DNA from 2 places in the Acidovorax sp. LjRoot74 genome. Region 1 is predicted to be linked to the other one. Evidence: riboswitches for the same ligand, from Rfam matches in the RefSeq annotation. Region 1 holds a riboswitch; the other holds the start of a gene.

Region 1 (14,984 bases):
GCCGCTTCGCGGCTGTAGGGGCGGGCCCATTCGCCGGTGAGAAGGTTCTCCGCCGTGTGGGGCGCGTTCTTCAGCGGGTTGTTGTCCTGCGGCAGCTTGCCCGCTTCGATCTGGCGGATCTCTTCGCGGATGGCAATCATGGCGTCGATGAAACGGTCGATCTCGAACAGCGTTTCGCTCTCGGTGGGCTCCACCATCAGCGTGTTGGGCACCGGGAAGCTCAGCGTAGGCGCGTGGAAGCCGTAGTCGATGAGGCGCTTGGCCACGTCCTCGGCCATCACGCCGCTGGTGTCCTTCAAGCCGCGCAAGTCCAGGATGCACTCGTGCGCCACATGGCCGTTCTCGCTCGCGTACAGCGTGGGGTAGTGGTCCTTGAGGCGCGCGCTGATGTAGTTGGCGCTGAGGATGGCGGTTTCGGTGGCCGCTTGCAGGCCGTCGGCGCCCATCATGCGGATGTACATCCAGCTGATGGGCAGCACGGCGGCGTTGCCCAGGGGGGCGGCGCTCACGGGGCCCACCTTGCCGTTGGTAGGGCTCTTCGGCTGGTCATCCTGGCCAGGCAAACCGGGCAGGAAGGGCACGAGGTCCGCGACCACACACACCGGGCCCACGCCGGGGCCGCCACCGCCGTGGGGGATGCAGAAGGTCTTGTGCAGGTTCAGGTGGCTCACGTCGCCGCCAAACTCGCCGGGGGCGGCCACACCCACCAGGGCGTTCATGTTGGCGCCGTCCACATACACGCGGCCGCCGTGGCTGTGCACCAGGGCGCACAGTTCCTTCACCTGGGTCTCGAACACGCCGTGCGTGCTGGGGTAGGTGATCATCACGCAGGCGATGTTGCCGCTGTGCTGCTCGCACTTGGCCTGCAGATCGGCCAGGTCCACGTTGCCGCTGGCGTCGCAGGCCGTCACCACCACCTGCATGCCCACCATCTGTGCGCTGGCGGGGTTGGTGCCGTGCGCGCTGCTGGGGATCAGGCAGATGTTGCGGTGGCCTTCGCCACGCGACTCGTGATACGCCTTGATGGCCAGCAGGCCCGCGTATTCGCCCTGGCTGCCCGCGTTGGGTTGCAGGCTGATGCCCGCATAGCCCGTGGCCTCGCACAGCCAGGCGCGCAGTTGCTCGTCCAGCTCCTTGTAGCCCTGCTGCTGGTCGGCCGGGGCAAAGGGGTGCATGTGGGCAAACTCCGGCCAGGTGATGGGGATCATCTCGCTGGTGGCGTTGAGCTTCATGGTGCACGAGCCCAGCGGGATCATGCTGCGGTCCAGCGCCAGGTCCTTGTCGGACAGCTGGCGGATGTATCGCAGCATGCCGGTTTCGCTGTGGTGGGTATTGAACACCGGGTGCGTGAGGTACTGGCTGGTGCGGCGCAGCGCGGTGGGGATCAGGGGCTCGATGCCGTTCTCAAACGCGTCAAACGTGGGCAACGCCTGGCCGTCCTTGGCAAAGATCTTCCACAGCAGCTCGATGTCAGCACGGGTGGTGGTCTCGTCGAGCGAGATGCACAGGTAGTTTTCGAAGTAAATACGCAGGTTTGCGCCTGACTGTATTGCCTTTGCAGCTATTGATTTTGTAGCGTTATCGGTTTTCAGCACCAGCGTGTCGAACGTGGCTTGTTCGCGCACGGGGGCGCCCAGTTGTTGCAGCCCCAGGGCCAGGATGGCGGTGTAGCTGGCCACGCGCTGGGCAATGCGCGCAAGGCCCTCGGGGCCGTGGTAGACGGCGTACATGCTGGCGATCACGGCGGGCAGCACCTGGGCCGTGCAGATATTGGAGGTGGCTTTTTCGCGGCGGATGTGCTGTTCGCGCGTCTGCAGCGCCAGGCGGTAGGCGGGCTTGCCGTGCACGTCCACGCTCACGCCCACCAGGCGGCCAGGCAGGCTGCGCTTGTATTCGTCGCGGCAGGCCATGAAGGCCGCGTGCGGGCCGCCCGCGCCCATGGGCATGCCAAAACGCTGGGTGGTGCCCACCACAATGTCTGCGCCTTGTTCGCCGGGCGGGGTGATGAGCGTGAGGGCCAGCAGGTCGGCCGCCACGATGAAGGCGGCCTGCTTGGCGTGGGCTTTTTCCACGTCGGCGCGCAGGTCGTCAATGCGCCCGCTGGTGGCGGGGTATTGGGCCAGCACGGCAAAGTAGTCACCCGCCAGCAGGCTGTTCCATTCTTCGGCCGAATTGGCCAGGCGCACTTCCAGGCCCAGGGGCTTGGCGCGTGTCTGGATCACTTCAATGGTCTGCGGGTGCGCGTCGCCCGCCACCACAAACACGTTGCTCTTGCTCTTGACCGAGCGTTTGGCCAGGGTCATGGCTTCGGCAGCGGCGGTGGCCTCGTCCAGCATCGATGCATTGGCAATCGGCATGCCGGTCAGGTCGCACACCATGGTCTGGAAGTTGACCAGCGCTTCCATGCGGCCCTGCGAGATTTCGGCCTGGTAGGGCGTGTAGGCGGTGTACCAGGCGGGGTTCTCCAGGATGTTGCGCAGGATGACGCCCGGCGTGTGTGTGCCGTAGTAGCCCTGGCCGATGAAGCTCTTGAGCACCTTGTTCTTGCCCGCGATGGCCTTGAGCTCGGCCAGTGCCGATGCCTCAGTGGTGGCTGCTGGCAAGTCCATGGCGCGGCTGCGTGCGATGGAGCGCGGCACGATGGAGTCGATGAGCGCGCGGCGCGAGGCCTCGCCGATCACGGACAGCATGTGGGCTTCGTCCGCTGCGTCGATGCCGATGTGGCGGGGCAGGAATTCAGCGGCGTTTTCCAGCGCGGACAACGGCAAGAAGGTGGGCAGGGCGGCAGTCATGGCGGGCGTTCGAGGTGCTATGAAAAAAGAGCTGCTGGCGCTTTTTAGCTATCGGTTTCAGAGGTTTTTTATCTGAAACCTAATGGAATCAAGCGCTGGCAGCTATGGTTTTTGAAACCAGAGATGAATGGGCCAAGCGCCTTCAGGCGTTGGCCGCAAATGCGCTGTAGGCGGTTTCGTCCATCAGGGCGTCGAGCTGGGCGACATCGGCCAGCTTGACCTTGAAGAACCAGCCAGCGTTCAGCGGGTCGCTGTTGGCCAGCGAGGGGTCGGCGCGCAGGGCTTCGTTCACTTCGACGATCTCGCCGGTGACGGGCATGTAGACATCGGCAGCAGCCTTCACGGACTCGACCACACCCGCCACGTCACCTTGGTTGAACGTGGCACCGACCTCGGGCAGGTCCACAAACACCACATCGCCCAGCGCATCCTGTGCGTGCACGGTGATGCCCACCACGGCAGCGGCCGTGTCGGCGGTGTTGATCCATTCGTGTTCTTTGGAAAATTTGACGGTCATGGGGAAGCTCCTCAAGCAAGGGGATAAATAAAGGAATCAGCAATGTAGCGGGCGCGGGCCGCGTTGGTGTGCAGCCACCTGCGAAATCAGCCGCGAAAGTAGTTGGCGGGCGTGAAAGGCATGGCGCGCACTTCCATCGGCACGGCCTTGCCGCGCACGATGGCGTTCACGCGCGTGCCGATGGCGGCAAAGGCGGGCGCCACATAGCCCATGGCCACGGGTTCGTTCACCGTGGGGCCCAGCAGGCCACTGGTCACTTCGCCAATCTTCTGGCCATCGGTGTTTTGCAGCTCGGTGTGCTCGCGCACAGGCACACGCTCCAGCGCGACCAGACCTACGCGCTTGCGGGGCAGGGTGGCGGGGTTGTCGATCTGGGCCAGCACCTTGTCTGCGCCAGGGAAACCACCTGCGCGGGCGCCACCGGTGCGGCGCACCTTCTGGATGGCCCAGTTCAGCGCGGCTTCGGGGGGCGTGGTGGTGGTGTCGATGTCGTTGCCATACAGGCACAGGCCGGCTTCCAGGCGCAGCGAGTTGCGGGCGCCCAGGCCGATGGGCTTGACCTCGGGCTGGGCCAGCAGGGCGCGGGCGAGCGTCTCGGCCTGCGCGGCGGGCACGGAGATTTCGAAGCCGTCTTCGCCGGTGTAGCCGCTGCGGGTCACAAAGCAGTCGCAGCCCGCGATGCTGAACGCGCCACCGGTCATGAACACCAGCTTTTCCACGCCGGGCGCAAGGCGGGCGAGGGCGGTGACGGCCTGTGGGCCCTGCAGGGCAAGCAGGGCGTGGTCGGGCATGGGCGCCACGGTGCAGCGCTGGCCGATGCGGGCCTCTATATGGGCAATGTCGCCCACCTTGCAGGCGCCGTTCACGATGACGAACAGCGTGGGTTCACCATTCACCACGCCCTGGTTGAAGAACATCAAATCGTCGATGACCGTGCCTTCGTCGGTCAGCAGCAGGCCGTAGCGCTGCTTGCCCACGGGCAGGTCGATCACGTCCACGGGCATCAGGGTCTCAAACGCCGCAGCGGCATCGGCACCGATGAGCTTGAGCTGGCCCATGTGCGACACGTCAAACAGGCCCGCAGCGGTGCGGGTGTGTACATGCTCGGCCATCAGGCCTGCGGGGTACTGCACGGGCATGGAGTAGCCGGCAAAAGGCACCATTCGGGCGCCTAGCTCAATGTGCAGGGCGTTCAGGGGCGTGGTGAGCAGGGGGGCGGTGGCGGACATGGCGGAACTCCGGGGCAAATGGGGGCCGCAGCCACCAAGGTGACTACGGGATTTGCCCTGCTGTCCGCTTTACCTGAGAGATTCACCGCAACGCCCTGGCTGGCCGTGCGGTTTGCTCCTTCGGTGGATGGCCTGCACACAGTTTCTTTTCTGTGGGGCCACCTCTCTCCAGCAAGGGAACGCCCGCATCACTGCGGGCGGTTGCCAGTCCTTTTGCCTGAGCGTTCGGCTGCTGCCTGCGCCTTCGGCGGTGCTGCACGCCCGGTTGGGTGGGCGGAGCACTCTCTCCTGACGGGCGGGATTCTAACGCCTACTTGGCATAGACCAGGTCGCGCAAGGCCAGAGAAATCGATGGCACATAGGTGATGACCAGCAGGCACACCAGGATCACACCCACAAAAGGCAGTAAGTGTTTGATGATCCGGTCCAACGAAATCTTGGCCACCGTGCAGGCCGCAAACAGGTTCACGCCAAAGGGCGGCGTGATCATGCCCAAGGCCAGATTCACCACCATGATCAGCCCGAAGTGCACCGGGTCGATGCCGAAGTGCATGGCCACGGGCGCCAGGATGGGGGCCAGCACGATGATGGCGGCGCTGGTCTCAATGAACATGCCGATCACGAACAGCGCCGCGTTCACGCCCAGCAGGAACAGGGCGGGGGATTGCAACACCGCCTCCAGCCAGCGGCCGATGGCATCGGGCACCCCGGCGCGGGTGATGAGGAACGCAAACAGCCCCGCATTGGCGATGATGAACATGATCACCGCCGACGAGATGGCCGATTTGCGCAGGATGGCGTACAGGTCTTTGAGCTTGATCTCGCGGTAGATCACCACGCCCACGATCAGCGCATAGAACACGGCCACGGCCGATGCCTCGGTGGGGGTGAACACACCGCCATAGATGCCGCCCAGGATGATGACGGGCATCAGCAGCGCCCAGCCCGCCTGCAGCGTGGCCTTGCCAAAGGACAGGCGGCCATCGCCATCGTTCTTGCCCCAGCCCTTGTACTTGCAGTACGCCCATACGAAGAGCATCAGTGCACCGCTGATCAGCAGGCCCGGGCCAAAGCCCGCAATGAACAGCTCGCCAATCGACACCTCGGCACTCACGCCATACAGAATCATCGGGATGGAGGGCGGGATGATCACGCCCAGCTCGGCACTGGTGGCCTGCAGCGCGGCTGCGTAGCTGGTGGGGTAGCCATGCTTGATGAGCGCCGGAATCAGGATGGCGCCAATCGCAAACGTGGTGGCCACCGATGAGCCGGACACCGCCGCAAAGATCATGCAGGTCAGCACGCAGGTCATGGGCAGGCCCCCCTGCACGCCCCCCACAATGCTCTTGGCAAATTCCACCAGGCGGCGCGAGATGCCGCCGGTCTCCATCAGGTTGCCCGCGAGGATGAAGAAGGGGATGGCCGCCAGCGGAAACTTGTTGATCGAGGCGAACATCTCCTTCACCGAGATCAGCATATTGGCGTTGGACGCCTGGATGCCGAGGATGGATGCAAGACCAATCGATACAGCCACCGAGATGGTGAGCGCGAAGCACAGCACCATCGTGGAAATCATCACGGCGCTCATTGGGCGGTCTCCAGTTCCATGCGCAAGGGGTCGATCAGGTTGCCGATGATGCCCACGGCGCAAAAGACGCCGCCCACGGGCATGGCCAGGTAGGCCCAGAACATCGAGACCGACTCCAGCCCGGCCATGCTTTGCACGCCGCCGCGCTGGGCGTAGTCCCAGCCGTACCAGATGACAATCCCGATCAGCGCCAGCGCTGCCAGCGCCACCACCCAGTCCAGCACCCGCCGCATGGCAGGGCGGCTCCAGCGGTACAGCACGTCCACGCTCACCATTGCCCCCTGGCGGAAGGCTGCGGGGATGGCGAGGAACACCATCCAGATCAGGCTGAAACGGATCAGCACTTCAGTCCATTCGGCGGGCTGTTCCAGCACAAAGCGCATGAGGATCTGGAACATGCCCAGCGAGGCAGACAGGGCCAGCATGGTGCAGGCCCCTAGCATGGCGATGAAGGTGGTCCATCGCTCAAAAGTGAGAAAAGCATTTTTCATGGGGCGGCGCCGACCATGGGCAGTTGTTGAATCGACAGGTAGGACAACACGGTAGGAACGCAGGAAGGAAACACGGGGTAAGAATAAAAACGCCCGATAGCGCAATGGCTACGGGCGTTGGTTGCTACTACAAAGATAGTAGCGCGCGCATCACTTGACGTCGCGGATCTTGTCGAGCGTGGCCTTGCCGAACTGCTTTTCGAACTCGGCATTCACGGGGGCCAGGGCCGCCACAAACTTGGACTTGTCGGGGTTGTCCACCACCGTCATGCCCTTGGCACGCAGGTCAGCCACACCCTTGGCGTCGTCCTCGTCCACGCGGGCGCGGTTGGCCTTGGTGCCTTCTTTGGCGGCCTCGATGAAGGCCTGCTTGTCGGCGGCCGTGAGCTTGTCGAACGAGCCCTTGTTCATCACAAAGATGGCGGGCGAGTACACGTGGCCGGTCAGCGTCAGGTGCTTTTGCACTTGGTCGAACTTGGCCGAGATGATCACGGGCAGCGGGTTCTCCTGGCCGTCCACGGTGCCTTGCTGCAGGGCGGTAAACACTTCGGGGAAGGCCATGGGCGTGGTGATGATGCCAAAGCCCTTGTAGGCAGCGATGTGCACGGGGTTTTCCATCGTGCGCATCTTCAGGCCCTTGAGGTCTTCGGGCGTGTTGACCGAGCGCTTGCTGTTGGTCATGTGGCGAAAGCCGTTTTCGGCCCATGCCAGGGCCTTGAAGCCCTTGCTGTCGAACTTGGTCAGCATCTCCTGGCCGATGGGGCCGTCCAGCACAGCACGGGCATGCGCCTTGTCGCGGAACAGGAAGGGCACGTCCAGGATCTTGGTTTCAGGCACAAAGTTGGGGATGGGCCCCGTGGAGCTGAAAGCCAGCTCTTGCGTGCCCAGCTGCACGGCTTCAATCGACTCGCGCTCGCCGCCCAGGGCACCGTTGTAGAAGGTCTGGACCTTGTAGCGGCCGCTGGTGCGCTTTTCGACTTCCTTGGCAAACGTGTCGATGGCAACCCCCTGGTGGGAATTCTGGGCCGTCGAGATGCTGATGCGCATGGTGGTTTGCGCGCCAGCGGTGGCCATAAAGCCGAGCGCGAGGCTCAGTCCAACGACGAGTTTGGTCAATTGCATGGTGTCTCCTGTTGATGGTGGGTCAGGGGGCGCGTTTGGCACCCTTGCGGAGCTGCCCCCGACCTCGCTGAAATTATGGCGGTGCAGCATGACCGCAGGCATCCGGGTTTGTGCTGGTAAGCGTGCTTATCAACTGGGCGGCAGGGCGCTTGCAGTTGCGTTGGCGACACCCCTGATGCCGGGTTGGCAGATGTTTGCACGCAGTCTGCATGGCGGCCGATGGGTGCTAGCAATGGGGGCCGGAATGCCAAGGGCCCCGTGCTGGCGGTAACCAGCCGGGGCCTTGTCAATTTGTGCACTCCGGTAAGAGCGCCTTGATGGAAGAAGTATGCGCCGCGTGGCAGAGATGAATTTGCTGAATTCGCTTGGTTTCATCTCATTCGCAGAAAAATTTTCTGTACTGGAGATTTTTTGTGAATAATCCGGCCGATGGATCGCCTCGATAGAAAAATTCTCGCCGTGCTGCAGGGCAACGCGCGCGCCAGCTTGCAAGAGATCGGCCAGGCCGTGGGTCTGAGCCCCTCGCCCTGCTGGGGCCGCATCAAAAAGATGGAAGAAGCGGGCGTGATCCAGGGCTACACGGTGCGCATCAACCCGCAGTCGCTGGACCTGGCGGACACCGTGCTGGTGCAGGTCACGCTCGACAGCCACTCGGACAACACGCTCGAAAAATTTGGCGAGACGCTGGCCAGCATCCCCGAAGTGATCGAGGCCCACCTGGTGTCGGGCGACTACGACTACCTGCTGCGCATCGTGGTGAAAGACACGCGCGACTACGAGCGCCTGTTGCGTGAGAAGCTCTACAAGATCAAAGGCATACGCCACAGCCGCTCCAGCTTTGTGCTGCGCACGCTCAAGAAGGCGGATCTGCCGCTTTTTGTCGGGTGAGTTTGAGTAAAAATGGCCGCTTCCGCGCTATGGATAAGCGCTTTAAGCTATAAAAATAGGAGCATTCTGCATTTGCCGGAATGCGCTTGGGAGCCCTTACCATGAACCTGCGATTTGTCGAAGCCTTCTATTGGGTGGCCTCCCTCAAAAGCGTGACGCGTGCGGCCGAGAAGCTGTTCCTCACGCAGTCGGCCATGTCCAGCCGCATCGCTGCACTCGAAGAGGAGCTGGGTGTGCTGCTGCTGGACCGGCGCGACAAGCACTTCAAGCTCACGGTGGCAGGGGCCCGTTTTCTGGTCTATGCCAAACGCATGCTGGAGCTGCAGCGCCAGCTCAAGGCCGAGATGGGCTCGGGCGGGCCGCTGGAGGTGTCGATCCGCCTGGGGGCCATCGAATCGGTGCTGCACTCGTGGCTCATCCCGTGGGTGGAGCAGCTGCGCAAAGACAATCCTTTGCTGGAGCTGGAGCTGACAGTGGAGACCACGCCCGTGCTGCTCGACCAGATCCGCCGGGGCACGCTGGACGCCGTGTTTGCCGCGCTGCCTGCGGCAGCCGACGGCATCCGCAGCCAGGCCGTCACGCCCATGGAGATGGTGTTTGTGGGCAACAGCAAAACGCACCGCAAGCGGCGCTACGCGCTCGAAGACTTTGCGGGGGCCGACATCCTGACCTTTCAGCGCGGCTCGCAGCCCCATGTGTCCTTGCTCGACACGTTGCGCCAGGCCCAGGTGGAGCCGCGCTGCGTGCACACCATCTCGTCCATCTCGGCCATGGTCCAGCTGGTGCAGGGCGGTTTTGGCGTGGCCACGCTGCCCCGGCTGGCGGTGCAGCGGCTGCTGGCCTTTCCGGACTTGCGGGCGCTGGCCTGCGACACGGCATTGCGCCCCCTACCCATCCACGTGAGCTACCACGAAGACCCATCCTCACCGGCGATGGAAGCTGTTGTGCGCTCGGCACTCAGCTTCATCGACGCGCAGCCGCCACTGCCCAAGGCGCGCAAAGCCCGCGCCTGAGCAATTTTTCGTGCCACCGTAGGCGCCCCTGCACCTGCGCAGTGCATGGGCGCAGCACCTGCATTGCGCATCCGCTGCAGCAACACAGAGCGATTGAAAAGCATGTCGGCCAGCACGCGCGCGTTCCACGGCCGTCAGAGGCTCTTTTTTTTCCGGGTTAACCCTTAAATTGCCACCAAGGGTTAACCCTTGGGCACCAGTCTGGTTCACTCCGCCCCAATGAAGTGCATCGAAAAAATCGATGAGCTAAGAGAAAATTTTTGAATTTGCCAGCAGGCAGTGCAGGCCAACACAATCCGCCCAACGTCATGCAATTGACATTTCTCAATGCAAGGAAACACGGTGGATTCAGTTCAAGACAAAGCGCTGGCAGTGTTTGGCGCCGAGGGAATCAACAACCCCGGCCACGTGCGCAGCGTCATCCGGCAAGGGGCCTGGTCGTCGCACACCAGTGGTCTGGCACACGGGCGGGTGCAGGGCAACCTGGTGATCCTGCCCGAGGTGCAGGCGGGTGACTTTCTGCGCTTTTGCCAGCGCAACCCCAAGCCCTGCCCAGTGTTGGCCGTGAGTGAGCCCGGCCAGGTCACGCTACCTTCGCTGGGGCAGGGCATCGACATCCGCAGCGATGTGCCCCAGTACCGCGTCTGGCGCCACGGCGAGCTGGCGCAAGAGGTGGCCGACATCACCGACCTCTGGCGCGCCGACCTCGTGACCTTTGTACTCGGCTGCTCGTTCTCGTTCGAGTCGGCGTTGCAAGAAGCCGGCATCAGCCTGCGCCACATCAACGAGGGCAAGAACGTGGCCATGTACCGCACCAACATCGCCACCGAAGCCGCCGGGCCCTTTGGCGGCGCCATGGTGGTGTCCATGCGGCCCATGCCTGCTGCCGATGTGATCCGCGCCGTGCAGGTCACTTCGCGTTTCCCCAACGTGCATGGCGCCCCGGTGCACATCGGCGACCCGGCACTCATCGGCATTGCCGACATTGCCCAACCCGACTACGGCGATGCCGTGGCGCTGCTGCCCGACGAAATCCCTGTGTTCTGGGCCTGTGGGGTCACGCCGCAGTCCGCCATCCTCAACGCCCAACCGGCGTTCTGCATCACCCACGCACCGGGTTGCATGCTGGTCACTGATCTTCTTAACCACCAACTCGCCAGCTTCTAAGCGGCTTACCCCCAGGAGTCTCACCATGAAAAAATTTGCACTGTGTATGACGGCCGCTCTCAGCGTGTGCGCGGCCCAGGCCCAGGTCAAGTGGGATCTGCCCACCGGCTACGGTGCTAACAGCTTCCAGACGCAAAACGTGCAGCAGTTCGCCACCGATGTGGACAAGCTCACGGGCGGCAAGCTCAAGATCACCTTGCACCCTGGTGGTTCGCTGTACAAGGCCAATGAGATCAAGCGTGCCGTGCAGACCGGGCAGGTGCCGTCGGCCGAGTTCATCCTTTCGGGTGCCTCCAACGAGAACCCGCTGTTTGGTGTGGATTCCATCCCCTTCCTGGCGACGAGCTACGCAGACTCCAAGCGCCTGTACCTGGCTGCAAAGCCTGCGCAAGAGAAGCTGCTGGCATCGCAGGGGGTGAAAGTGCTGTTCAGCGTGCCATGGCCCGGCCAGTCGCTGTATTCCCTCAAGCCTGTGAGCACGCCTGCAGACTTCGCAGGCACCAAGATGCGCGCCTATAACCCGGCCACCACACGCATCGCGCAGCTGCTCAAGGCCCAGCCCGTCACGATCCAGCTGTCCGAACTGGGCCAGGCCCTGGCTACCAACACCGTGCAGAACTTCTTGACGTCGAGCGCCAGCGGCGTGGAGTCCAAGCTGTATGAGCAGGTCAAGTATTTCTACCCCGTCAGCGCCTGGTTGCCGCGCAACGCCACGGTGGTCAACCAGAAGGCCTTTGATGCGCTCGACAAGCCCTTGCAGGACGCTGTGCTGAAGGCTGCGGCCGATGCCGAGGCGCGCGGCTGGGCCACCAGCGAGCGGGTGGACAAGGAGTTCATCAAGGAGCTGACTGCCAAAGGCATGACGGTGGCCGAGCCCAGCGACGGCATCAAGAAGGAGCTGGCCAGCATTGGTGAATCGATGACGGCTGACTGGGTGAAGTCGGCCGGTGCCGAGGGCCAGGCCATCATCGACGCCTACCGCAAGAAGTAAGCGCCGCGCTCCAGGCCCCGCCAGGGGGCCGGGCAGCACCTGAGTGCGTGCTGCCCCGTTTCCAGCCACTCCCTTTTCATTTTTCAAGCGTTACCGGAGTACGCCATGGACAAACTCGTCCGAAATTTCTACAGGCTGCTGATGCTGCTGTCCGGCATCTCCATGCTGGCCGCGTTCGCCGCCGTCACGCTGGGCGTGTTTGCCCGTGAAGTCATCCACCTGAACATCGACGGGCTTGATGCGTACGCAGGCTACGCCATCGCCGCTGCGCTGTTCTTCGCCTTGCCCAGCACGCTGCAAAACGGCGACCACATCCGCGTGACGCTGGTGCTGGACCGCCTGCCAGCGCGCCTGCGCTCGGCCTTCGAATGGTTCTGCCTGAGTGCGGCGCTCGTGCTCACGCTCTACATCGCCTGGTATGCCGTGCGCTCGGTCTGGATCTCGTACATCACGCACGACATCTCGCCCGCAGCCGACGCCTCGCCGCTGTGGATCCCGCAGATCAGCATGGCCATGGGCTGCATCGGCTTTGCGCTGTCGTTTGCCCATGCCCTTGTCCTGCGCTTTCAGGGTGTGGCCTTCATGGCCGTGTCCGAATCGGCGCGTTCCGAATAAACCGAACCCGGAGACACCATCATGGACGTCATCATCGCGTTGGGCCTGATCGTGGTGCTGTTCGCAGTGCTCGGCTCGGGCCTGTGGATCGGCCTGTCACTGCTGGCAGTGGCCCTGGTCGGCATGGAGCTTTTTACCAACCGCCCCGTGGGCGACAGCATGATGCTGACCATCTGGGGATCTACCTCCAGCTGGACGCTCACGGCCTTGCCGCTGTTCCTGTGGATGGGCGAGATCCTGTTCCGCAGCAAGCTGTCGAGCAGCATGTTCAAGGGCCTGGCCCCGTGGCTGGAGCGCTTGCCGGGCCGCCTGCTGCATGTGAACGTGGTGGGCTGCACCATCTTTGCCGCCATCTCGGGTTCGTCGGCCGCCACCTGCGCCACCATTGGCAAGATCACGCTGCCCGAACTCAAGCAGCGCGGCTACCCCGAAGACATCTCGGTGGGCACCCTGGCTGGGGCGGGCACGCTGGGCCTGCTCATTCCGCCGTCGATCATCATGATCGTCTATGGCGTGGCGGCCAATGTGTCGATCTCCAAACTCTTCCTGGCGGGCGTGATTCCAGGTCTGCTGCTGGCGGCACTGTTCATGGGCTACATCATCGTGTGGGCACTGTTCAACAAGGACAAGGTACCCGCGCCTGATGCCCGGCTGAGTTTTGCACAGAAGCTCTACGCCTCGCGCCACCTGATCCCCGTGGTGTCGCTCATCGTGGTGGTGCTGGGCGCCATCTACAGCGGCATCGCCACGGCCACCGAGGCCGCCGCGCTGGGCGTGGCCGGGTCGCTGATCCTGGCCAAGATCGAGGGCTCGCTCAACTGGGCCTGCTTTAAGGAAGGCCTGGTGGCGGCCTGCCGCGTGTATTGCATGATCGGCCTCATCCTGGCGGGCGCAGCCTTCCTCACGCTGGCCATGGGTTTCATCGGCCTGCCACGGCATCTGGCCGAGTTCATCGGCGCGCTGCACCTGTCGCCGTTTGCGCTGATGCTGCTGCTCATCGTGTTCTTCATCATGCTGGGCTGCTTTCTGGATGGCATCTCCATGGTGGTGCTGACCATTGCCGTGCTGCTGCCCACGGTGGAGGCTGCGGGCTTTGACCTGGTGTGGTTCGGCATCTTCATCGTACTGGTGGTGGAGATGGCACAGATCACGCCGCCCGTGGGCTTCAACCTGTTCGTTCTGCAGGGCATGACGCGCCGCGAAGTCACCTGGATCGCCCGCACCGCGCTGCCCTTGTTTGCCCTGATGATCGTCGCGGTCATCATGACTTACTTCGTGCCCGACGTGGTGCTCTGGCTGCCGCGCCAGATGCAGGGCTGATCCACCGCACTGCGACCCAGCCTGCACAGGAGTCCCCATGAAAACCGTTGTGTTGCTGGCCGCGCTTGCCGTGGCCCCGGTGCTGCACGCCCAAACCCAGTGGAAACTGGCCACGGGCTACCGCGCAGAGTCCTTCCACACCCGCAATGTGGTGCAGTTTGCGCAAGACGTGGAGCGCGCCTCGGGCGGGGCGTTGCGCATCGAGGTCCATGCCAACAACACGCTGTTCAAGCTGGGCGAGATCCCCCAGGCCGTGCAGGACGGAAAAGCCCAGGCAGGCGAGACCATCATGACCAGCCTGGTGCAGGCCATGCCCATTGCCGGGGCCGATGCGGTGCCCTTTGTGGTGCGCAGCTATGCCGATGCGCGCCGCCTGTGGGATTTGCAGCGCCCGCTGATCGACGTGCACTTTGCGGCCAAGGGCCTCAAGGCCTTGTATGCCGTGCCCTGGCCGCCGCAGGGGCTGTTCTCCATCGCGCCCGTGCGCTCCTCGGCCGATTTCAAGGGCACGCGCATGCGCACCTACAACCCGGCTACGGTGCGCATTGCCGAGCTGCTGGGCGCCGCCCCGGTGGATGTGCCCATGGTCGAGGTCAACAAGGCGCTGTCGGCGGGCAAGCTCGATTCCATGATCACCTCCGCCCTGACCGGGGTGGAGAACCAGGTCTGGGGCCAGATCAAGCAGTACTACAGCATCAATGCCTGGTTTCCCAAGAACATCGTTTTTGTGAACCAGCAGGCCTTTGATGCACTGCCGCCCCCGGCACGCCAGGCCGTGACCCAGGCCGCTGCCGAGGCTGAAACGCGCGGCTGGGCCCTGAGCGCGGCCGTGGCCGAAGAGTCGGTGGGCGAGTTGCAGCGCAAGGGCATCAAGGTCGAACGCGCATCCGCCGAGCTGGACACCGAACTCAAGCGCCTGGGTGAACGCTTTTCCCGGGAATGGGTGCAGTCGGTTGGCAATGAGGCCAACAAGATTTTCATTCCCTACTACTTTCAACGTTAGTCCGTTAACCAGTGAGTCTCATCACCATGCAAGCATCCTCCACCATGACCACCGCACCGGCTGGCAACCGCTGGCAGTTCTGGATCGACCGGGGCGGCACCTTCACCGACATCGTGGCCAAGCGGCCCGATGGCTCCCTGACCACCCACAAGCTGCTGTCCGAGAATCCCGAGCAGTACAAGGACGCTGCTGTGGCAGGCATCCGTCACCTGCTGGGCCTTGCGCCTGGCGAGCCGGTGACACCCGCG
Region 2 (14,984 bases), 2.0 Mb from region 1:
CAGCGCCGCGCTGCAGCCCAGGCCCCAGCACAGCAGTGCGGCCAGGCGGATGTGGTGACGGGTGCGGGGGGCCTGGGGGTTTTTGTAGGTGTTCATAGCATCGCCCTTTCTCTTTCTCTCTCTGCCGAAGCGGCGAATATGCCCACGCCGCCTGACATGCGTGCGGATGTTTCTGATGTTTTGTATTTGTTACTTCTGTTAACGCAATGTTGCGTGCGGTGGGCCGGGGCTGCCGCACAGAATGCGGGCTGCCTCCGTGTCGGCCTGAGGAGGCTGCCGCCGGGCCGGGCCATTCCGCCTGCCCATTCCACCCCCCATTCGGAGACCTTCGCATGACACATTCCACGACCTTGCCGCGCCGCCATTTGCTGGCCGGAAGCGCTGCCGCCCTGGGCGCGCTGGGCCTGGCCGGATGGACGGGCACCGCCCGGGCCCAGCAGGCGACCGCTGCCGCTGTCAAGCCGCTGCCCGCCTATGCAGGCTGGAAGACACCAGACGCCCTCATCGTGCACAGCACCAGCACGCTGGAGACGCGGCGCTCTGCATTCGGCACCAGCGTCATCACGCCCTCCAACCAGCTGTATGTGCGCAACAACCTGCCCGCACCCGATGCCGCCATCCTCGACAACCGCGATGGCTGGACCGTGGCGATCGAAGGGGTCAAGAACCCGCGCAGCCTGACACTGGCCGAACTCAAGACCCTGGGCGTGGAAACCGTGGCCACCGTGCTGCAGTGCTCGGGCAACGGCCGGGGCTTTTTCCCCAGCAAGCCCAGCGGCACACCCTGGTCGGTGGGTGCTGCGGGCTGTGTGGTCTGGAGTGGCGTGCCGCTGCGCAATGTGGTGGCGGCTCTGGGCGGGCTGGCCGACGGCGCGGCCTACCTGACCGGCACGGGCGGCGAGAAACTGCCCGAGGGCGTGGACCCGCTCACCGTGCTGGTAGAGCGCTCGGTGCCCGTGAAGGCGATGGACGATGCGCTGCTGGCCTGGGAGATGAACGGCGAGCCGCTGTCGCTGGCCCATGGCGGCCCGCTGCGGCTGGTGGTGCCCGGTTACCAGGGCGTGAACAACATCAAGTACGTCAAGCGCGTGGCCTTTGGCAGCGCGCAGTCGCAGGCACGCATCATGTCGCACGGCTACCGCATGTCGCCGCCCGGCAGCAAGGCCAGCCCCGACCAGCCTTCGGTCTGGGAGATGGGGGTGAAGTCCTGGATCAACGGCCCGCTGCCCGACAAGGGCGCACTCAAGCCCGGCCAGGTGCAGGTGCATGGCGTGGCATTTGGTGGCACACGCGGCATCAAGGGCGTGGAGGTGTCGGTTGATGGTGGCAAGACCTGGCAGGCGGCCAAGCTCATCGGCCCCGACCTGGGCCCGTTTGCCTGGCGACAGTTTGCGCTGCCCGTGCGCCTGGAGGCGGGCAGCCATGTGCTGGCCAGCCGCGCCACCGACACGGCGGGCAATGTGCAGGCCGAGCAGCGCGAGGAAAACCTGGGCGGCTACAACAACGCCAGCTGGCGCGACCACGCTGTCACCGTGACCGTCGCCTGACATGGGTAGATTGAACCGAGCACGCCGCCTTGCCGTGGCGGCGTGGGCCGCTGGCGCCTGTGCGGCGGCTGGGGCTGCCGACCCCGCCGAACTGGCACGCGGCAAGGAGCTGTTCACCAAGATCCAGCCTGCCTGCGCCGTGTGTCACACACTGCAGGCCGCCGGTGCCGAGGGCCAGGTGGGCCCGGTGCTGGACGAGCTGAAACCCGACGCAGGCCGCGTGCTGCGCGCGCTCAAGGCGGGCATCGGCGTGATGCCGTCCTATGCCGAGCGCATGAGCGAGAAGGACATGCAGGCTGTGGCTCAGTTCGTGGCGCATGCCACGGGCGCGGCCAAGTAGGCGCAGCCTTTCGCAGCGGTTGCAGCAGCGCTGCCTCGCTGCAACCGCATGCAGCTTCAGGCCGCCGTGCGCGACGGCACCAGCGCCGCCCCGGCTGCGCGCCCCTGCAAGCCCTGGAACGCAAAGTCCACCTCGGGCACCCGGCCGCTCACGATGTCGGCCAGCGCCTTGCCCGAGCCGCAGGCGTGCGTCCAGCCCAGCGTGCCGTGGCCGGTGTTGAGGAACAGGTTGCCCACCTTCGTCTTGCCGATCAGTGGCACATTGCTGGGCGTGGCAGGGCGCAGGCCGCTCCAGAACTGCGCCTGGGTGGTGTCGCCTGCGCCGGGGAAGAGCTGCTCCACACGCCGCACGATGGCCTCGCAGCGCACCTGGTTCAGGTGGCGGTCATAGCCGTTCAGCTCCGCCGTGCCCGCAATGCGCAGGCGGTCGCCGCCGCGTTCGCTGGTGTAGCGAGAGAACACGAGCTTGAACTCATCGTCCGTCAGGCTCACCTGGTGCGCCTTGGACGCGTCCTTCACCGGCATGGTCACCGAGTAGCCCTTGGCCGGGTAGATGGGCAGCTGGATGCCCAGCGGCTGCGCCAGCAGCGGGCTGAACGAGCCCATGGCCAGCACAAACGCATCGCCGCGCACACGCTCGAAGCGGCCTTCGGCGTTGGTCACTTCCACATGGTCGATGCGGCCACCTGCCTCGCGCAAGGCGGTGATGTGGTGGCCCATGCGGAACCGCACGCCCGCCGCCTCGCACAGCTTGGCCAACTCGCGCGTGAACTGGTTGGCGTCGCCGGATTCATCTTCGGCCGTGAACGTGGCGCCGGCCAGCTGCGGGCGGATATGGGCCAGGGCAGGCTCGATGCGCACGGCCTCGTCGGCGCTGATGACCTGGCGCTCGCAGCCCAGCGCGCGCATCTGCTCGGCAGGGGCCAGGGCGCCGTCAAATTCTTTTTGATCGGTATAGAAGTGCAGGATGCCCTGCGTGCGCTGGTCGTACTGGAGGCCGGTGGCCGCGCGCAGCTGCTGCAGCGTGTCGCGGCTGTAGGTGCCCAGGCGCACGATCTGCTCGATGTTATGGCGCGTGCGCGCTGGCGTGCAGTTGCGCAGGAAGGACAGGCCCCACAGCCACTGCCGCATGTCGGCGCGCAGGCGAAACAGCAATGGCGCGTCCTCTTTGCCCAGCCACTGCAGCACCTTGAGCGGCGCACTGGGATTGGCCCAGGGCTCGGCGTGGCTCACCGAGATCTGGCCGCCGTTGGCAAAGCTGGTCTCGGCGCCGGGCGTGCCCTGGCGGTCGATGACGGTCACCTCGTGACCCAGTTGCGAAAGGAAATAAGCCGAAGTCACGCCGAGCAAGCCGGCGCCGAGAACGATCACGCGCATTTTTGAAGCCTTTTAAGGGGTCTGCGCCTGATGGGTGTGCGGTAGCAGCTACTAAATCAATAGCAAGCAGCTGGCGCATATCCGCCAGGCTGCCGCTCCCCCTGTCCTTGGTACCTGAGAGATTCACCGCCATCCCACCCGGGCTGCGGTTTGCTCCTTCGGTGCGCCACCACGCTGCGGACAGGTGGTGGCGGCTCTCCAGACGGCTTTGAAAAATGGTGCAGTACGGGACCTGAGCGTGTATGGGAGTTTGCGCCTTCGGTGCACAGCGGGCGTTGCCGCCGTGCTCTCCTGCGGGGGCCATTCTAGGAGCGCCCGGCGCGCAGAAAACGGCTTCTGCGCGCTAATGGACCGCAATCGTTGCTGATGCTGGCGCCTTAGAACGTGTTTACGATCTTTTCGGGGCCGCGTTGGGGCGCAATCGGGATGAGTGGATGCTTCGGATGCGCCGCATGGGCTCGTGCCCATGCAAGCAGTCGAGGCTTCCAATCGCCCGATTTCGCCCCAACCCTTCGGGCAAGTGCCTTGCCGGGCCGTCTGCGGCGTTGCGGCGCTGGTGGATAGCCGGGCTATCCACTGCGCACCGCGCCTTGCATCCCATCCCGGCAAGGTACTTGCGCGGCCCTGCAAAGATCGTAAACACGTTCTTAGGGCCCGGTGGCCGGTAGCCATAATTTGCCAACATCCCTGACCCTGGAGCCGCCCCATGCCCGATACCGCCTTTGATCCACAGACCAGTGCCGCCGTGCTCACCATGGCCCGCCAGGGGCGCACGCCCCGCCCGTTCGACCTGCCCACGGCACTGCGCCCGCAGAACGCCGCCCAGGCTTATGCCGTGCAGGACGCAGTGGTGCGCGAGCGCGGCGAAGTCGCGGGCTGGAAGGTGGGCGCGGCATCGCCCGATGCGCTGCCCGCGCGCGCGGCGCTCACCCGCGATTCGGTGTGGGTGGCGCAGACCCCGCACGCCGGGGAGGCCGCAGTCCACCTGCCCGCCGCCGGTTTTGCGGTGCTGGGGGTGGAGGCGGAACTGGTCTACGAACTGGGCACCGACCTGCTCCCGCGCGCAACGCCCTACAGCGCAGCTGAGGTGCGCGCGGCCCTGGTGTCGGTGCGGGCCGCCATCGAAGTGTGCGACACGCGTTTTGCCGCCTGGGCCCGACAGGGCGAATGGAGCCGCCTGGCCGACCAGGCCTGCCATGGCGCCCTGGTGGTGGGCACAGGCACGGCCGATGTGGCGGCGGTGCAGCCGCTGGCGCAGGGTGTGGATCTGTGGGTGAACGAGTCGGTGGCCGTGCAGCACACCCGCTGGGGCAACCCGGCGGGCGACCCGCTGCTGCTGCTGGCCTGGCTGGCCAACGAAGGCGCGCACAGCCTGGGCGGGCTGCGCGCGGGCCAGTGGGTGACGACGGGCTCGTGCACCGGCACTGTGCTGGTGGCGCCGGGCACCCGGGTGGTGGCGGACTTCCCGGGCCTGGGCCGGGCAGAGCTGGTGTTTGACTGACCTGCCTGCCGGTCAGCACAGCCCTCGGCCCGGTGCCTGCCCGTCAGCGGCGATACGGGTTGTCGGGGCTGCGGTCGTGGCGGTTGGACACGCCATCGCCATCGCGGTCACGGTCGTGGCGGTTGGGAACACCGTCACCGTCGCGGTCCCAGCCGCCGGGCTGCATATTCCAGCGGCCGCCATGTTCCACCCAGCGCGGCTCGCGGTAGTGATAGCCCGGGCGGGCCTTCACCCAGTGGCCTTGTAGCCAGACATGGCGGTGGCCGCGCCACTCCCAGTGGCCAGGCACCCAGACCATGCCCCGGCGTGGGTGGGGCGCGGCTTCGTAGCGGGGGGGCGGGGGCGCCTGGTACTGCACCACCACTGGCGCAGGGCCGTGGTAGCGGGGCGCGTCCGTGCCGATGACAACGGTGGCGCTGGTGTGCTGCGCGTGCGCCGCCGTGGCGGCACCCAGCGTCAGCAGGGCGATGGATACAGCGGCGAGTGCATTGCGGGCCATGGTGAACTCCTCAAAATGATTCCTGTCGGAACCGGAGCCTTCATGCTGCGGGCTCTGCGTCAAGCCGGTGTAGTCGAATTGCGAAGTGTTGTGAAGTTGTGTTTCCTGGGGCGGAGGCGCATAGGAGGAGTGTGATTTTTTTCACGCTCGCGGTGGGGCTCATCGCCACCAGATCACCACGGCCAGCAGCATCAGCGCCACCCAGGCGGGGTGGCGCCCCTCGGTGGCAAAGAACACCAGCAGCCCGCAGGCCAGCGTGGCGCCCGCCGCCACATCGGCCACCCAGGCGCCCAGGCCCGCGTCCACAGGCACCGTGCCCAGGCGCCACAGCAGCGCGCTGAAAGCCCAGCCCAGCACTGTCACCAGGTGCCAGCTGCCCCAGAGGATGCGAACATGCCCCTCGCGCAGCACGGGCTGGCCGCCCGTGGGCACCACGCCACGCAGGCGCAGCGAGCGGAACACCAGGATTTCTCCGAGCACGGAATGGGCGGCGCCCACCAGGGCCAGGCCCAGGGCGGCAAGGACCAGCGATGTATTCATGTTTTTTCTCCTCCCGGTGTCTATCTTGTTCGTGAAGGGGGCGGTCAAGGGTTGGCGCCGGTGGGTGTGAGCCAATGTGCTCCCCGGGTGTGCACCCGTGCGCCCAGCTGCGTGAGCAGGTGCATCAGGCCCATCCACATGCGCTCGAACGCGGGCATCTCACTGGGCACCTGCTGCAGGTGGCGGCCCAGCATGCGCTGGTCTGCGGGGGGCGTCAGCGGCGGTGGGGTCTTGGTGCCAAAGTCGAACACGGCTTGTGTGAATGGCTCAATCTGCCAGGCCTGCATCACGGCCAGGGCCGGGGCCAGGTCGGTGCGGTAGGTGGGCAGGCTCACATCGGCCCCGGCCAGGCCCAGGGCCTGGTAGGCCTGCAGCACCAGCGCATGGAGCTCTGGGTCGTCCGCTGGCCGTAGCAGTGCCGACCAGGCCTGCGTGACCTGCGCGCGAAACCCGGTGGACAGGCTGCGCGTGCAGCCAAAGTCCAGCACGCCCACCGTGCCATCGGGCGCAAACAGAAAGTTGCCCGGGTGCGGGTCGGCATGCACCCGGCCCAGCACAAAGATGCAGTGCATGAACCAGTCCCACAGGTGCTGCCCGGCCTGGTCGCGCTGCGCCTGCGTGGGCTGGGTGGCCAGCCAGGCCTGCAGCGGCTGGCCGGGCACAAACTGCTGCGTGAGCACCTGGGCGCGGGTGTGCGACAGGATGGGCCGGGCCATCACCACCCCCGGCTGCGCGGCGTGCTGGGCAAACCATTGCAGCTGTTCGGCCTCTTGCAGGTAGTCCACCTCGCGCAGCAGGGTGGCCTCGATCTCGGTCATTACGCTGTCCATCACCGCGTCGGTGGGCAGGGGCAGGTCGGTGTGGGCCAGGGCGCGCAGCGCGGTGCGCATGAGCTGCATGTCGTTGGCAATGGTGGCGGCGATGCCGGGGTACTGCACCTTGACGGCCACCGTGCCGTGGCCTGCGAGCTGCGCGCGGTGCACCTGGCCCAGGCTGGCGGCGGCAAACGCGGTGGGCTCGAAATGGTCGAACAGCGCCTCGGGCTCCTGCCCGAAGGCCTGGCGGAACACGCGGCCCACCAGCGCGCGGTTGAGCGGCGGGGCCTGGTGGTGGGCGCGCGCCAGCTCGCGCCGCACGCCCTCAGGCAGCAGCTGCGGGTGCATGCTGAGCAGCTGCGACACCTTGAGCGCCGAGCCCCGCAGCTGCCCCAGTGCGCCAAACAGGATGCGGCCCAGCGCGGCCTCGTGCTCGGCCTGTGCCTGGGCGGAGCGCTTGCGCGTGCGATGCCCCAGTTCGGCCATGCCGATGCGCGCCGCTGCCAGCCCGGTGATGGCGCTGCGGGCCAGCTTGCCGGTGCGCGGGGCCTCAGCCTTGGCCATGTTCTGCCAGGCGCTGTGCCGTGCCGCGTTCAATCACGCGGTGGATGGGCGTGATCACCGCCATGTACGCATGGCCCAGCGTGTTGTGGATGTGCACCACCGTGCTCAGCACCACCCGGGGCGCGGCGCCGGGGGCGGCGGGCTGTTTGCAGATGGACACCTGCACGTCCAGGTGCTTGTCGTCCTGGCCCATCACCACCTCGGTGTCGCTCAGGTGGCGGATGCGGAAGATGCCGACACGGTCGCCCACGCGGTAGCTGCGGGCGTCGCGCAGCGGGCGGCCACTGGCGGGCGGGTGGCCGTCGTGCAGCTGGCCCAGGTCTTTCAGGCCCACCAGGCGCACGGCCTTGTTGCGCACGAACATGAGGGCGCGCGTCCATGCCGGGGTGCGGGCCGCCACGTCCAGCCACGACTGCAGGGCCGAGCGCGCGGGGTGCCGGTCGGCCACTTCGTAGGCGTCAAAAAAATCGGCCCCGGGCAGGGTGGCGTGGATGGCCGTGCCGGGCGGCACCTGGGTGGCGCGCACGGTGGTGGGGGCGGCGGTGGCAGTGGGCGGGGTCATGGGGCGCTCTTCTTCTTGCGGGGCGTGGCGGGCTTCGTTGCGGCCGGGGCGCTGGGTGCGCGTTTGGCGCGGCGTGGTGGCGCCGCCGGGGGCTCAGGGCTGCGCTGGGCGGGGGATGCGTGTGGCGGGGCACTGCCCAGCGTCTGCCGCGCCAGTTGCAGCATGCCCAGCAGGCCGCTGCCGTGCTGGGCCATGCGCGCCATCTGGCTGCGCAGCACAAAGCCGCCCAGCTGCGCCACGCGGTTGACCAGGCCCACGCGCAGCGCCTGCACCAGCACACCGAGCGACAGGTCCACCAGCTGCGTGGTGTCGGCGAATTCGTCGGAGGTGTCGGCCAGCCAATAGCTCACCACGCCCGCGAGGTAGTCGGTGTAGAGGCTGCCCGCCAGGCCCTTGAAGTCGCAGGGCTCGATCTCGCCGCTGGCCTCGGCGGCTTCCAGAAAACCGGCCACCGCGTCGCGCAGGCCCTGGCGCGCCGCCAGGGGTTCGGCCAGCATCGACAGCGGCGAGCGCCGCGCCAGGCTGCGCACCTGGGCCACAAATTCGCGGTCGGCCAGCAGGCGCTCCAGCACCGCGTCGGTCAGGCGCTGCAGCTTTTCCTGCAGGCTGTAGCCGCCAAACCCCGGGGTCTTCAGCGTGTCGGCCAGCGCCTGTTGGACGGTGTCGTCCAGGTAGCCGACCACGATGCGGTCTTTGGTGGGGAAGTATTTGTAGATCGTCGCATCGCCAATGCCTGCAGCGCGCGCGATGTCCTTCATCGTCGTGCCATCGAAGCCTTGGCGGGTCATGAGGTCCACCGCGCTGGCCACGATCTGGCGGCGCGTGGCGTCTTGTTGCTGGCGGGTGGTTTTCATTTAACTATCTTTAAATTAACAAAATTTGTTATTTAAAGAATAGTAAATTTCTTTTGTTGCGTCAACTGGTGCGTGCAGGCCCGGCGTGCGCCCACTGCGCCGCACGCGGCATGCGAGGGGGGCTGGGCTCAGTCCTCGGGCACGAAGATCTGTTCGATGGACCGCTGCAGCACCTGGGCGATCTTGAAGGCCAGGGGCAGACTGGGGTCGTACTTGCCCGCTTCGATGGAGTGCACCGTCTGGCGGCTCACGCCCAGTGCATCGGCCAGCGCCTGCTGGGTCATGCCGCGGTCCTGCCGCAGGGCTTTGAGGTGGTTGCGCATGGTGCGGCCTTACGCGGGTGCCAGGCCGTCGGCCACGAGCTGCTCCACATGCTCGCCGAGCGTGTCGAGGGCGGGCCTGTACGCCACCCCGAGTTCGGTGCGGCTGCGCGTGGTGTCGAACTGCATCGGGTGCCCGACGTTGTGGCGCACATACCGGCGTGCCATGCCAGCTGCGGGCGCGATGAGCCACATCAGCCACTTGGGCACTTCCTTGGTGGGCAGCCTGGCGCTGCGGGCGGGGTGGCTCTGGCGCAGGCGCTGTGCGATTTCCAGCAGGCGCAGGCTCTCGCCCACGACGATGTAGCGGCCCGAAGCGCCCGGCAGCAGCGCGGCACTGACGTGGGCCTGGGCGACGTCGCGCACGTCCACCGTGCCCAGCCACAGCTCTGGCACGCCCTGGCGGAAGGAGCCGTCCAAAAACTGGCGCAGCAGCTGCACGCTGGTGGCATCGTCGCGCTGCGACAGCGATGGCCCGAAGATGGCGCCCGGGTGCACGCTCACCATTGACCAGCGCTGCTGCCGTCCTTGCATGTCCCACGCCAGCGCCTCGGCGCGGGTCTTGGACAGCGCGTAGGCATTGCTCTGCGCGGTGGACGTGCGGTTCACGTCTGTTTCGGCCAGCGCTTGTCCGGGCCGGGCCTGCAGCTCGACGCTGTCCCCGTACATCGCCACGATGCTGCTGGTGACGACCACGCGCTGCACGCTGGCCGTGCGGTTGACGGCCTCCAGCACATGGCGCGTGCCCTCCACGGCGGGGGCGATCAGCTCGCGCTCTGGGTCGGCCGAGGTGCCCAGCCGGTAGGGCGACGCGGTGTGCACCACGGCGCTACAGCCTTCCAAGGCCGCGTCGAACCCCTGGGCCTTCAACAGATCGGCCTCGAAGAGCACGAGCCGGCCGGGATGCTCCGCCGACAGCCGCTGCAGGTGCGCCAGCTTGCGGCCGTCCTGCAGGCTGCGCACCGTGCCGTGCACGGTATGGCCTTGTTCGAGCAGCAGCTTCACTACCCACGATGCGAGATACCCGGCTGCGCCGGTCACGGCAACGCGCGCCATGCTCAGCTCACCCGGTGGTGGGTGATGCACAGCCCCAGGCCCCACGCGGCGACCAGCCCCGCAGCGACTGCCAGCGGATGCACCGACGGCGCCAGGCCCAGGGCCTGCAGCGCCGACACCACGAGCAAACTGGCCAGCACCAGCCCCACCGCCCATTGGCAGGCCCGGCCATGCATCTGCCGCTGCAGCTCATCAAGCCGCCGGTATCTGCGCCACCCGAGCCATGCCAGCAGCGCACATGCCCCCGCCAGCAACCCCGCCGCCCAACGCCCGGAGGCGCCCGGCAGATGCGCCAGCTCCAGGCTGGCCAAGCCCAGCAGAATGATCACCAGCAGCCCCGCCAGCACCTTGGCCAGGTAGCTGATCTGCTCTACGGGAGAAGGAAGTTCGTTCATGCGCACCGTCCTGAAAGTAAAGTTTGCTTGACAAAATTTTCGCCCGAGAGATCTGACGATGTCAAGTTTCTTTTACTTTTTGGAGGAGAGCTGCAAGTTGGAGAGGCCAATGTTCAAGACTTTTTTGCCTTCTCCGCGCATTGGTAAAGCGGTTTATGCTATCAATAAGTGAGCATTTGGCTATCTGCGCATGCTGGAGAACGCCTCGAACTCCCAGCTGCGCATGGCCAAAAGCAGCGTGTAGCCCTCGCGCTCGCGTTCGGGCAGCTTCTGGTCGGCCAAGTGCTGCTGGGCGAAGTCCTGGGCCACGCGCTGCATGCGCTCCATGAAGGCGGGGGCCAGGCTGCGGCTGATGTTGCCGTGCACCAGCAGCACGCCTTCGCCCATGCCGTCAAAGCCACCCGCAAAGTAGTCGAGCAGCGCGTGCTCGCGAAAGTAGTTCATCACCGGGCCGTGCGGGCGCCAGCGGAAGGTCTTGGCCAGCTTGAGGCGGTAGCGGTTAAGCGGCCGCAGCTCGATGATGCCGATGCGGTCGAGCTGCGCGAGGTACTTGATGCCCTCGGCCTCGGTGAGCCGGTAGGTGGCCACGACCTGCTCCAGCGTCCACTGGCTGAGCACGCAGATCGCCATCAGCAGCAGCTTCTTGTCGCCCACCACGGCCTTTTCCTGCTCCTGACTCAGCTCCTTGAGCAGCGGCTGCGCATCGGCCACACGCCGCGCCAGGTCGGCAAAGTCCAGCGCCAGCGCGCGGCAGATGGCGTCGATGCGCGACAGCGGCATGTCGCCCTTGGCCAGCATGCGCTTGACGCTGGACTCGGCCATGCCCAGCGCCTGGGCCAGGTCGGCGTAGGTCATCTGGGCGGTCTTGAGTTCTTTTTTCAGGGCGGTAACGAGGTCGGCGGTGGTGCTCATGGCTGCGGGCGTGGTGGTGGGCAGGGGCAGGCGTTGGGTATCAATTATCAATACCCAAAGTGTCTTGGGTAGCCCTTTGTGCGACTTTTATGGGGCCCGGATGCGATTGCCTGCCCACACTGCGCGGCATTCCAACCCCGCAGGATTTCCGCCGTGTCCTTGTTTTCTTCTGCTTCTCCTCTCCGCCGGGCCGAGACAGGCCTGCTGCTGGGCGCCGCCGCCTTGTTCGCCCTGGCCGTCTGGGGCCCGGTGCTGCCTGCCAGCGAGCACCAGCATGCATTTGCCGACCAGCGTGCGTGGCTGGGGATTCCCTGTGCGCTCGATGTGCTGAGCAATCTGCCCTTTGCCCTGGCGGGCGTGTGGGGGCTGGTGGCGTTGCGCCGGGCGGTGGGCCTGGATGTGGCCTCGCGGTGGCTGGCCGGGCTGTTTTTTGCGGGGCTGCTGTGCACGGCCGCAGGATCGATGCTGTACCACGCACAGCCCGGCGACGCGGGCCTGCTGTGGGACCGGCTGGGCATGGTGCTGCCGTTTGCAGGCCTGCTGGGGCTGGCGGCGGCCAGCCGCGTGAGTGGACGCGCCGGTGGGGCCGCCGCTGGCACGGTGCTGGTTGCCGGGACGCTGGCCGTGGGCTGGTGGGCCCACACCGGCAATCTGATGCCCTGGGCCGTGGTGCAGCTGGGCGGCATGCTGGTGGTGCTGGCCCTGGCGTGCCTGCCCCGGCGCGATGGCGCGCTGGCCGTGCATCTGGGCGCGGTCATTGGCTTGTATGCCGTGGCCAAGCTGTTCGAGGCGGCGGACCACGCGGTGTTTGACGCCACCTACCAGGCGGTGTCGGGCCACAGCCTCAAGCACCTGTTTGCCGCAGGCGCAGCCTGGCCCGTTCTGACGGCCTTGGCGGCGCTGCACTCCCCCACGGCGCCGGGCGGGCCGCAGGTCACGTTGTTTGTGCAGAATGGCGCCCACGCCGTGGGTGTCGCCCGCAGTTCACGTGTGTGAAGTGCGGGCGCGGAAAATTCCAACAAGCCAACCCATCGGAAACGAGGAGAAACGCATGCATCCCGAAACCCCGTCCACCAGCCTGGCGCCAGCGCCCACGCACGAGGACCCGAACCAGTTTGCCCTGCTGCGCCAGCGGCGGTTTGCGCCGTTCTTCTGGACGCAGTTCTCCGGTGCGGCCAACGACAACCTGTTCAAGTTTGCGTTCACCGTGATGGTGACCTACCAGCTCAGTGTGGACTGGCTGCCGCCTGCGATGGCGGGGCTGGTGATTGGTGCGCTGTTCATCCTGCCGTTCCTGCTGTTCTCGGCCACCTCGGGCCAGCTCACCGACAAGTACGACAAGACGAAGATGATCCGCTTCGTGAAGAACATGGAGATCGCCATCATGCTGGTGGCGGCCGTGGGCTTCATCGGCGGCAACATCCCCATCCTGCTGCTGTGCACCTTCCTCATGGGGGTGCACTCCACGCTGTTCGGCCCGGTCAAGTTTGCCTACATGCCCCAGGTGCTCAGCGAGCGCGAACTCACCGGCGGCAACGGCATGGTCGAGATGGGGACCTTTGTCGCCATCCTGCTGGGCAATGTGGCGGGGGGGCTGCTGGTGGCTATTCCCGGCATCGGCCACACCACGGTGGCGGTGGCCTGCGTGGTGGCGGCACTCGTCGGGCGCGCGGTGGCGCATTTCATCCCCTCGGTGCCCGCCACCGACCCGGGCCTGACCATCAACTGGAACCCCTTCACCGAAACCTGGCGCAACCTCAAGCTGGCGCACGGCAACATCGTGGTGTTCCGCTCGCTGCTGGGCATCAGCTGGATGTGGTTCTTTGGCGCGGTGTTTCTGAGCCAGTTCCCCAGCCTCGCCAAGAACGTGCTGCATGGCAACGAGCAGGTGGCGTCGCTGCTGCTGGTGGTGTTCTCGATCGGCATCGGCATCGGTTCGCTGCTGTGCGAGGTGCTGTCGCGCCGCCATGTCGAGATCGGGCTGGTGCCGCTGGGCGCCATTGGCATGAGCGTGTTCTCCATCGACCTGTACTTTGCCTCGCGCAGCCTGCCTGCGTCCGAGATCATGGGCCTGGGCGCCTTCATGGCCCAGGGCGCCCACTGGCGCGTGATGCTGGACCTGGCCCTGCTCAGCCTGTTTGCGGGCCTGTACAGCGTGCCCATGTACGCGCTGATCCAGATGCGCAGCCAGCCCACGCACCGCGCCCGCATCATCGCGGCCAACAACATCCTCAACGCGCTGTTCATGATCGGCAGCTCGCTCATTGCCGGTGCCTTGCTGGGCGCGGGCTTCACGGTGCCGCAGATCTTTTTGTTCACCGGCATTGCCAATGCGGTGGTGGCGTTCTACATCTTCATGCTGGTGCCTGAGTACCTGCTGCGTTTTGTGGCCTGGGTGTCGTCGCGGTTTGTGTACCGCTTCAAGGTGCAGGGCGACGAGAATCTGCCTTCGGCGGGCGCGGCCATCCTGGCCTGCAACCATGTGAGTTTTGTGGATGCCGTGCTGCTCATGGCCGCGAGCCCACGCCCCATTTACTTTGTGATGGACCACCGCATCTTCCGCGTGCCTGTGCTGGGCTGGCTGTTCCGCCTGGCCAAGGCCATCCCGATTGCGCCCTACAAGGAAGACCCGAAGACCTACGAAGCCGCCTTTGAGCGCGCAGCCCAGGTGCTGCGTGAGGGCGATCTGCTCGCCATCTTCCCCGAGGGCGGCATCACCAAGGACGGGCAGCTGCAGGAGTTCAAGGGCGGCATCATGAAGATCATCGAGCGCGCCCGCGCCGAGGGCATCGAGGCGCCCGTGATCCCCATGGCGCTGACCAACCTGTGGGGCTCGTACTTCAGCCGCATTGAAAAAGGCGGCGCGATGGTGCGGCCGTTCCGCCGGGGCTTCTATAGCCGCGTGGGGCTGAATGTGGGCTCGGCCGTGGCACCGACCGAGGTGCAGCCCACGCTGCTGCGCGAGCGGGTGCAGAAGCTGCTGGTGGCCTGAGGGCCGCGAGCGCGAGCAACCGGCCCGGGAGGGCTCAGTCCGCCCGGATCTGCGCGCGCTGTGCAATGGCGCGCATGCGTGGCAACTCGTCTTCGATCTGCGCGAGCACGGCATCCCCGCTGGCATACGCTGGCTCCAGCCCTGCGGCAATAAGCTTGTTGCGGATCTCGGGGGCTGCCAGGGTGTCGGCCAGAGCCTTGTGCAGCTTGGCCTTGGCCTCTGGGGGCAGGCCCCGTGGTGCGACCACGGCCAGCCACGAATCGGCCGAGAACCCGGGGAAGCCACTTTCTGCCACCGTAGGCACGTCGGGCAGCTGCGTGGCCCGCGTGGCGCCCGTGACCGCAATGGCCTTGATCTTGCCTGCCTTGAGCTGCGGCAAGGCGGCCGCCACGGTGTCGATGGTGAACGGGATCTGCCCGCCCATCAGGTCGGCCATGGCAGGGGCGCTGCCCCGGTAGGGCACATGCATCAGCTTGATGCCGGTCGCCGACCAGGCCAGCTCGGCCGCAAAGTGCCCTGTGGTGCCGTTGCCGAACGAGCCGTACGAGAACTTGTCGGGCGTGCGCTGCACGGCGGCGATCAGCTGCCGGAGGTTGTTCACCGGCACATCGCGGTGGGCCAGCAGAATCAGCGGCACACGGGCAACCAGGCCCACGGGTTCGTAGCTTTTGATGGGGTCGTAGGGCAGCTTGGCGTTCAACGCAGGGTTCA

What was found. A riboswitch is a leader RNA that binds a small molecule or an ion and turns the genes downstream of it on or off. The one in region 1 is predicted to bind glycine.
Region 2: another riboswitch for glycine. It lies ahead of ACSQ3O_RS24150 (D-amino acid dehydrogenase); the one in region 1 lies ahead of gcvT (glycine cleavage system aminomethyltransferase GcvT).

The regions. Positions count from the first base shown of each region.
Region 1 covers NZ_CAXUTI020000001.1:3,096,416-3,111,399, reverse strand. Annotated here, with positions in the region: gene gcvP (aminomethyl-transferring glycine dehydrogenase) at 1-2,792, opposite strand, end outside; gene gcvH (glycine cleavage system protein GcvH) at 2,935-3,309, opposite strand; gene gcvT (glycine cleavage system aminomethyltransferase GcvT) at 3,396-4,538, opposite strand; glycine riboswitch at 4,589-4,720, opposite strand; glycine riboswitch at 4,742-4,831, opposite strand; gene ACSQ3O_RS14545 (TRAP transporter large permease) at 4,849-6,126, opposite strand; gene ACSQ3O_RS14540 (TRAP transporter small permease) at 6,123-6,617, opposite strand; gene ACSQ3O_RS14535 (TRAP transporter substrate-binding protein) at 6,768-7,739, opposite strand; gene ACSQ3O_RS14530 (Lrp/AsnC family transcriptional regulator) at 8,169-8,627, shown strand; gene ACSQ3O_RS14525 (LysR family transcriptional regulator) at 8,729-9,640, shown strand; gene ACSQ3O_RS14520 (putative hydro-lyase) at 10,013-10,807, shown strand; gene ACSQ3O_RS14515 (TRAP transporter substrate-binding protein) at 10,833-11,798, shown strand; gene ACSQ3O_RS14510 (TRAP transporter small permease) at 11,904-12,413, shown strand; gene ACSQ3O_RS14505 (TRAP transporter large permease) at 12,435-13,733, shown strand; gene ACSQ3O_RS14500 (TRAP transporter substrate-binding protein) at 13,771-14,736, shown strand; gene ACSQ3O_RS14495 (hydantoinase B/oxoprolinase family protein) at 14,763-14,984, shown strand, end outside.
Region 2 covers NZ_CAXUTI020000001.1:5,076,228-5,091,211, reverse strand. Annotated here, with positions in the region: gene ACSQ3O_RS24165 (rhodanese-like domain-containing protein) at 1-96, opposite strand, end outside; gene ACSQ3O_RS24160 (sulfite oxidase) at 333-1,547, shown strand; gene ACSQ3O_RS24155 (c-type cytochrome) at 1,549-1,887, shown strand; gene ACSQ3O_RS24150 (D-amino acid dehydrogenase) at 1,944-3,263, opposite strand; glycine riboswitch at 3,355-3,475, opposite strand; gene ACSQ3O_RS24145 (2-keto-4-pentenoate hydratase) at 3,970-4,764, shown strand; gene ACSQ3O_RS24140 (YXWGXW repeat-containing protein) at 4,808-5,263, opposite strand; gene ACSQ3O_RS24135 (hypothetical protein) at 5,423-5,803, opposite strand; gene ACSQ3O_RS24130 (ABC1 kinase family protein) at 5,848-7,182, opposite strand; gene ACSQ3O_RS24125 (DUF2867 domain-containing protein) at 7,169-7,744, opposite strand; gene ACSQ3O_RS24120 (TetR/AcrR family transcriptional regulator) at 7,741-8,598, opposite strand; gene ACSQ3O_RS24115 (helix-turn-helix transcriptional regulator) at 8,727-8,921, opposite strand; gene ACSQ3O_RS24110 (NAD-dependent epimerase/dehydratase family protein) at 8,931-9,974, opposite strand; gene ACSQ3O_RS24105 (hypothetical protein) at 9,977-10,369, opposite strand; gene ACSQ3O_RS24100 (helix-turn-helix domain-containing protein) at 10,550-11,281, opposite strand; gene ACSQ3O_RS24095 (hypothetical protein) at 11,435-12,277, shown strand; gene ACSQ3O_RS24090 (MFS transporter) at 12,333-14,273, shown strand; gene ACSQ3O_RS24085 (Bug family tripartite tricarboxylate transporter substrate binding protein) at 14,308-14,984, opposite strand, start outside.